Regions from separate parts of the Brevibacillus sp. FSL K6-6036 genome, predicted to be linked through region 1. Evidence: riboswitches for the same ligand, from Rfam matches in the RefSeq annotation. Region 1 holds a riboswitch; the other holds the start of a gene.
What was found. Region 1 has a riboswitch for glycine ahead of NST37_RS08120 (sodium:alanine symporter family protein). Riboswitches for the same ligand answer to the same signal wherever they lie in the genome.
Positions count from the first base shown of each region.

Region 2: another riboswitch for glycine. It lies ahead of glyA (serine hydroxymethyltransferase); the one in region 1 lies ahead of NST37_RS08120 (sodium:alanine symporter family protein).

Region 1 is NZ_CP150173.1:1,622,290-1,626,375, forward strand. Features, by position in the region: gene NST37_RS08120 (sodium:alanine symporter family protein) at 1-1,354, opposite strand, end outside; glycine riboswitch at 1,645-1,754, opposite strand; gene NST37_RS08125 (electron transfer flavoprotein subunit beta/FixA family protein) at 2,083-2,913, shown strand; gene NST37_RS08130 (electron transfer flavoprotein subunit alpha/FixB family protein) at 2,910-3,941, shown strand; gene NST37_RS08135 (FAD-dependent oxidoreductase) at 3,925-4,086, shown strand, end outside.
Region 2 is NZ_CP150173.1:3,552,212-3,556,297, forward strand. Features, by position in the region: gene codY (GTP-sensing pleiotropic transcriptional regulator CodY) at 1-455, opposite strand, end outside; gene glyA (serine hydroxymethyltransferase) at 711-1,952, opposite strand; glycine riboswitch at 2,113-2,218, opposite strand; gene yjcZ (sporulation protein YjcZ) at 2,416-2,514, shown strand; gene NST37_RS17965 (sporulation protein) at 2,715-3,491, opposite strand; gene NST37_RS17970 (hypothetical protein) at 3,616-4,086, opposite strand, start outside.

The sequences.
Region 1 (4,086 bases):
ACTGTGACAGCTTCGACTCCAGAGGCCCATTCAAAAAGCGCTTCGTCTCGGCAACGACCACACCGGAGAGTCCGATCAGGCCGATCAGGTTGGGCACTGCCATCAAGCCGTTCATGATGTCGGAGAGCGTCCAGACCAGATCGAGCTTCATCGTTGCTCCGACAGCGACCATGACTACCCAGACGAATCGGTAGTATTTGGCAGAGCCTTTGCCGAACAAATATTCAAAGCATTTCTCGCCGTAATACGCCCACCCGAGGATGGTGGAGTAGGCAAACAGGATGATGGCAACGGCCAGCACGTAGCTGCCGGCTTGACCGAAGACGCTTTGGAAGGCGTAGGTAGTCGCTTCCACGCCAGACATACCGGTGGACCAGGCTCCCGTAGTGACCAAAGCAAGCCCTGTGATCGTACAGACGAGAATCGTATCGATAAACGTTCCTGTCATGGAAACGAGCGCCTGCTTGGCCGGTTCGTCTGTTTTTGCCGCCGCGGCTGCGATCGGTGCGCTGCCCAGACCGGCCTCGTTGGAGAAGACACCCCTGGCAACCCCTTTTTGGATCGCCATGGCTACGGTCGCTCCCAAAAAGCCGCCTGCAGCCGAAGTGCCGTTAAACGCTCCGTGTACAATGTCTGCCAATGCCTGCGGTACTTGCCCCGCATGAAAGAGCACGACAATGATTCCGGCAACGATATAGAAAAGGGCCATAAACGGCACCATGACGCCGGTGACCTGTCCGATCTTTTTTACGCCGCCGAGGATGACAAAGGCGGTAAAGGCAGCCAGCACAATCCCCGTTGCGACCGGAGGGATCGAGAAGTTCAACTGTACCGCTTCAGCGACGGAATGGGACTGGACCATGTTTCCGATCCCGAAGGAAGCCATTGTTCCAAACAGGGCGAACAAAACAGCGAGCCATTTTTGCTTCAACCCTTTCTCCAAATAGTACATCGGTCCGCCGGAAAAAGTGCCGTCAGCCTGCCGGATGCGGTACTTGACAGCGAGAATCGCTTCGGCGTATTTCGTCGCCATCCCGAACAGAGCTGTGATCCACATCCAGAACAGAGCACCCGGTCCGCCGACCGCGACAGCCGTGGCCACCCCGGCGATATTTCCCATCCCGATCGTTGCCGCAAGCGCGGTCATCAGCGCCTGAAAGTGGTTGATGTCCCCAGCCGCTGTTTGCTCCTGCTGCTTCCCAAAAGCGAGGCGCAGCGCATACCACAGCTTTCTGAACTGCAGCCCTCGAAGGCGGATCGTCAGCATTACCCCAGTGCCGACGAGCAGTATCAGCGTAGGCAGTCCCCACACAAATCCATTCACCATTTCCAACCATTGCATAAGCATGTCCATCTCGGTTTCCCCCTTGCTGTTTTTGAAGAGAAAAAGAAAAAACATTTCACCCGAAAATGAAATGTTCTCTGGAGACGGTCGCAGGACGTACAAAATTACGTAAATAAGAATACAAAAAACCGGCGGCAAACCGCATTTGTTGATGGGCGCAGAAAAGTTTAGCAACATGTAAAATGTTCAACCTTCTGCAACACATAAAAAACTTCGTCATACGAAGAACGAATATCTTCGAGAGAACTGACAGCAAAGCTTTTTATCGACAAATTACTAACCGTTTTTGTATAAGTCCAAGCGTCCACTCTGTCCTTTTACCTGAGAGATTATTCGCCGCGGCGAATTTGCTCCTTCGGTGCCCAATCCTCTTTTTGAAAAAAGAGGGAGTCTCTCCAGAGGCTCGTCCCCATGCAGTTTTACTAGTTTCCTAGACCTGAGAGTTTCGGGAAGGTTCCCTTGCCCCGTCGGTAGACATCTGTCTTCTCCTGAATGGTTCATCCGAACGATATGTGATTTATAAATCAATTATAAGGAGCGAAGCGAGCTTGTCAATGGATTGAAAAAAATTGATCGATCCCCCGCTTCTGGCAGTTCTTGGTCTATTCGACAGCGCTGAGCAATACGTTATATCAATGATGAACATGCCGCCCGAAGCGTCGTGTCAAAAAGAGACAACCTGTGCAAGAGCTGCCATCGAAACGATGCCCCGCCGGGCTGCAAGGGGGGAGTTTTTCATGCTGCATATCGTCGCCTGTATCAAACAGGTGCCGGACACGAAGATCATCAAGATGAACCCGAAGACAAATACGATGGACCGTTCCAGCGCGCCTGCCATTTTGAATCCGTACGATGCGCATGCCGTGGAGGAAGCTGTCCGCTTGAAAAAAAGGTACGGGGGAACAGTTTCCGTCCTGACCATGGGGCCTCCGCCCGCTGTCAAAGCGATCCGGAAATGCATCGAGATCGGTGCGGATGAGGGGTACATGATTACCGACCGGGCCTTTGCCGGGGCAGATACGCTGGCCACCAGCTATGCGCTGACGAAAGCCCTCGAAAAAATCGCCAAGGAAAAGCCGATCGACCTGATCATCTGCGGAAAGATGACGATCGACGGGGATACTGGCCAGGTAGGACCGGGCATTGCCAGACGGCTCGACATCCCGCCTTTGACCAGCGTGAAAAAGGTGGTCGAGGTAAACAAGCAGCAAGGCTATGCCATCGTCCACCGCAAGCTGGAGGACGGCTATGAAGTGATTCAGTCCGCTTTGCCCTGCCTGTTTTCGGTGGAAAAGGAAATCAACGAGGTACCCTATTCGCCGCTGCCCAACATGCTTCGCGCCGCACGCTACCAGCCCGTAATCTGGGCGGTCAGCGATCTGGAGGACGTCGACAGGACGCTGCTGGGTCTCAAAGGCTCCCCGACGATTGTGGCCAAGGTCTGGCCTCCGGAAAAGCCAAAAGGCGGCGAAATGCTGGAGGGATCGGCACAGCAGCAGGTTGAGCGATTGATGGAAATTTTGCAGCAGAAACAAGAGCTCTTTGCAGGGAAGGAGGCACGGGCATGAATCTGGACGAGTACAAAGGCGTGTGGGTATTCCTCGAACACCAGGACGGGAAAATCGTGCCTGTCTCCCTGGAGCTTTTGGGAGCGGGGCGAAAGCTGGCAGACAAGCGGGGAGTACCCCTGGCCGGCATACTGATTGGAGAGGGAGTTCGGCAGTTGGCCGCGACCGCGTTTCACTACGGTGCCGATACGGTCTATCTCTACGATGATCCCGTTTTCCGGGATTACCGGACCGAATCGTACATGCGTGCAGTCATTGCTTGCGTAGAAAAGCACAAGCCGGAAACGATCCTGTACGGTGCGACCTCGACGGGCAAGGACCTCGCCAGCGCGGTTGCCACCGATCTGGAGACAGGGCTGACTGCGGATACGACGATGCTCGATGTGGATGAGGCGACAGGGCTTTTGGAAGCGAGCCGGCCCGCATTCGGCGGCAACATCATGGCCACGATTCTCTGCAAAAAGCACCGGCCGCAAATGGCCACGGTGCGGCCGAAGGTCATGAAAGCGCTCCCGATCGACACCAGCCGCAAAGGAGAGCTCATCGAGGAATCCATCCCGTTGCGGGAGGAAGACATTCGGACCAAGGTGCTGAAGATCGTCCGGGAAACGCAGACAAAAATCCGCCTGGACGAGGCTGACATTATCGTCGCAGGGGGCAAGGGGCTCGGCAGCAAGGAAGGCTTTCAGCTCATCCATCGCCTGGCCGAGGCGATCGGAGGCACTGTAGGGGCGAGCCGGGATGCCGTCGAGGCGGGATGGATCGATCACGCCCACCAGGTAGGCCAAACCGGGGTGACAGTCACGCCCAAGCTGTATGTTGCCATTGGCATTTCCGGAGCGATCCAGCATCTGGTCGGCATGCAGAACTCCGGCCTGATCATTGCCATCAACAAAGACCCGCAGGCACCCATTTTCCAATCCTGTCATTACGGCATTGCCGGGGATGCATTCGAGATCGTTCCGATGCTGATCGACGCGTTCCAGGTGACGGCTGGCAAGGAGGTACAGTATGGCGGAAAAATTTGATGTCATTGTCGTGGGAGCGGGGCCGGCCGGTACGTCCTGCGCGTATACGCTGGCAAAGGCGGGTGTCAACGTCCTGCTCCTCGAGCGGGGCGAGTATCCGGGCTCCAAAAACGTGATGGGCGGCGTCTTGTACCGCAAAATGATG
Region 2 (4,086 bases), 1.9 Mb from region 1:
CCGATTACGGTTGCCCCGATTTCGGCCAGGATCAGATCCTCTGTTTCAAAAGTGCCGTAAGCACGCAGCAATACGAGGGTACCCAAACGGCTTCCGCCTGCGTTGATCGGAACGATGGTCGTCATCATTTGCGGGAAGAGCGGCAACAGCTCCTCTGGTACCATGCTGTACGGGCTTTGTACCCCCTCATTGGCCAGAGACTGATTGACTTCCAAAAGCTTTTGATTGTAGCCGTATGGCAGCATTGCGCCTGACCGGCCGTCCTGCCCCTGTCCGATGCCAAAATCCTCCCGAACCCCGTTTCCGAGAATCGTCCCGTCTGCCGTCACGATGTAGACGTTCGCGCCAATCACATCGGCCAGCAGCCGAGCCAGATCATGATACCCTACCCCGCTTCCTCCCATCGTCTTTTGCAGCATGACGTTAATCCTTCTAGTTTTCTCCAGTAAATTCATTCCATTTTTTCCTCCTTGCGGTTATGTATAGTCGCAGTATTGTCAGAAAAATCCCGGCTTATACATGCAAATCAAAAAATAGACAATAAAAGAACAGGCCCCTTATGGTTTATGCCATAAAGGACCTGTCCGTTCCACCATTCCCGCAGGAGCCGCTTCCTACTCTTCTGAAACAAACGACATGTACTGTTCTGCAGAAAGCAATTCGCTTACTTCCGCCGGGTTGCTCAATTTGTAAATCATCGCCAGCCTCCGTCAGCGCAAAACTGAAGCGCGACTGTAGAGCGGATAGGCAGCACATAACTGACTGATCGTATCTCGAACGGACGGATCTCCTTTTCCTTTCAGAACAGCAGCAATCGATCGTCCGATGGTCTTCATTTCCGCTTCTTTCATGCCCCTTGTGGTGGCAGCGGCAGTGCCGATGCGAATCCCGCTGGTGACAAACGGGCTTTCCGGATCAAACGGAATCGTGTTTTTGTTGACGGTGATGCCCGCTTCTTCCAACAGCCGCTCCGCTTCCTTTCCTGTCAGTCCGAAGACGCGAACGTCGAGAAGCAGCAGGTGATTGTCCGTGCCCCCCGAAACCAGTCTCGCTCCTTCTTCGAGCAAGGTCTCGGCGAGAGCCTTTGCGTTTTTCACCACTTGCTCAGCGTATCTCTTGAACTCGGGCTGCAGCGCTTCTTTAAAAGAGACTGCCTTTGCCGCTATGATATGCATCAGCGGCCCGCCCTGAATACCTGGGAATATCGCTTTGTTTACGCCCTTTGCGATCTCCTCGTCATTCGTTAACACAATGCCGCCGCGCGGTCCTCTCAGCGTCTTATGCGTGGTACTTGTCACGACGTCAGCATGGGGAACGGGCGAAGGATGCACGCCCGCCGCCACCAAGCCGGCGATATGAGCCATGTCTACCATCAGCTTTGCTCCTGCCTGCTCGGCGATCTCGCGAAAGCGGGCGAAATCAAGCGTCCGCGAATAGGCGCTGCCGCCTGCGATGATGATCTTCGGCTTTTCCCGGCGGGCAATCGCTTCCACTTCGTCATAATCGATCAGGTGATCCTCTTCGCGGACCCCGTATGCCACGACATTAAACCACTTTCCCGAGAGGCTGACCGGACTTCCATGCGTCAGATGGCCACCGTGCGACAGATTCATTCCCATGAAGGTATCTCCCGGCTGCAGCAGCGAAAAGAACACGGCCGTGTTCGCCTGTGCGCCGGAGTGAGGCTGGACATTGGCATAGGCTGCTCCAAACAGCTTTGATACCCGCTCGATCGCCAAGCGTTCGACTACATCCACGTGCTCGCAGCCGCCGTAATACCGCTTTCCGGGATAGCCTTCCGCATACTTGTTGGTCAGAACCGATCCCATGGCGTCCAAAACGTCCTGACTCACAAAGTTTTCCGATGCGATCAACTCCAGCGTCCCGAGCTGGCGCTGGCGTTCCGCTTCGATCGCTTCAAAAATTTCCTTGTCGTGATCCTGCAAGCTCATCGATATTCCTCCCTTGGCTCCCATCTTTCCCGAACGCAAAAAAGGACAAGGGAAAGATAGATAGCACGTAATCTACCTCTCCTCTGTCCTTTTACCTGAGAGTTTAACTCCTGACACGGGAGTCTTCCCCTTGGGTGGCTGTTCGCTCTCTCCAGAGGTGCGTCCAATTGTGGTACCTTGTACCTGAGAGATTCTTTCCCAAGGATTTTTGGGACTTGCTCCTTCGGTGCCGGGCGCTTCGGTCCGGTCTCTCCCACAATCGTCATCCGCTCTATGCAATTACTTCGAATCATACGTCAAGGGATTCAACATTGTCAATAATATTTCGAATAGAATATCAATTGTTCTTGAGAATGATCCAGTCTGCGGCCTGTCGCCCAAAATGGGTAGTCGCCCTAACACCGAAAGGCCCGCCCGTAAATACGATAGCAGGGAACCCATTCAAACAAAGGAGGATGCTTGCATGAGTAGTCTGTTCAAGAGCGGCGGGTTTAACGGTATCGGTCTTATTCTGGTGCTGTTTATTCTGCTCTCGATTGTCGGATGTTCGGAAGATTGTTAGCAAAGATTGCAAACCGTTCGCTTCTTCATGGATGATTGATTGGGCAGACCGTGGGCGAGCTCCCATATCGTTATAAAAACGCGGGAATTGAACTGCACCTCCAAATGTTAGCTGTGCCTAACAAATGGGGTGCCGTTCACACTCCCGCGTGTTTTTGTCAAATGCGTATTGGTTTTTTCAGAGCGTGGCTTGGCCTTTTGCTAGTGAATATTCCGACGGATGATTTCTTCGATCCCTTCGGCAATCGCCGAGACCGGTCGATGCAAATCAGCCTGGGTCAGCCGGAAACGGGCGTAGCGTTCGTCCAGATTGAAGGCTTCCTGAAAGGCTCCCAGAAAACCGCGAGCTCGTTTGTCCATTTCCAGAAGAACCTCCAGTTCTCCCTCCTTCAAATAAAAGACGGCCTCCAGCTCCTCCAGTCGGCTGCGGTAGGGGCCTGTCGGACGGAACTCAAACTCCTGCACAAATGGGTAAGAGCGCCCGAGATGACGATTGTATTCGCAATCCACTTTGAATAATTGAAAGCCGAGAGACTGAATCGCGTCCAGCACTTTTTCCATCAGCGGATGCGGCCGAACCTCGATGAAGTCTGAATCTCCCGGATCGATGGCATTTTTAATGTCCAGTCCGGTACGCAGGTACACAGGCTGCCGTCCCATCGTAAGCGGAGTCTCGTACGGAAGCTGGAAGGAAAACGGAATGACCTTCTTTTCCTTCGGGTTCAGCACGAACCGTTCAGAAAGACGGTACTTGCCGAGCGTGCATTCTTCCTTTACCTTGCGATCATTTGCCTCGCGCTCATAATGCGTGACGACGTACATATAAATTTCGTCCACATCCTGTGCAACATCGCCACCTGTGATGTGGACCTCACCTCTTACCCATTCTCCCGGGATCAACGAATCGTTCTCCAGGCGGGCATCTACTTGGGCAGCCCCGATACCTACGCTTGCCAACAGCTTTTTAAACATTGACATGGACTCATTCTCCCCTTACCAACGCATCGATTGCCTTGCTTTTTCATGCAGTGAGAAGCTTCTGTACCTTTTATACGGCGGGTCGCAATAAAAGTTTCGCTGCCGAAAATAGATTTCCCGATCTTCATATATCCTCGCGTTTTACTTCAGCAGTCACGAACAAGTGGAGAATCCGGCTGATCGCCACCGTTTTGACGCGCACCTCGACCATCGTTCCTTCGATGATGTACTCTCTTCTCCGCAGCATTTCATGGAGCATCTCCTGGACTTCTGCCACCTGCTCGACTTTTTTTCCTTTCAGGGAAGCCAAGTCTTTTTCCAACTGCCTTGTCATTTGCAGTTGAATCGTTTCATGCAGCTTTGAATCCAGGACGGTGACCCGAATCTCATCGATGACCACCTCTTGTTTTCTCCGGGCCACTTTTTCCGACTGCTTCAAGCTCTGATTTTCCTCCATCAGCTTTTCGTTCAGCAGTTCCAGACTGCGCTTGACAAGCATCATCTGCTCCATTTCCCTGCCGTAAATAAACAGCATTCCCGACCCGCCGAGAATGGCGCCTATGAGCAGGAGAGCTACGTAACGCTTCCACAACAT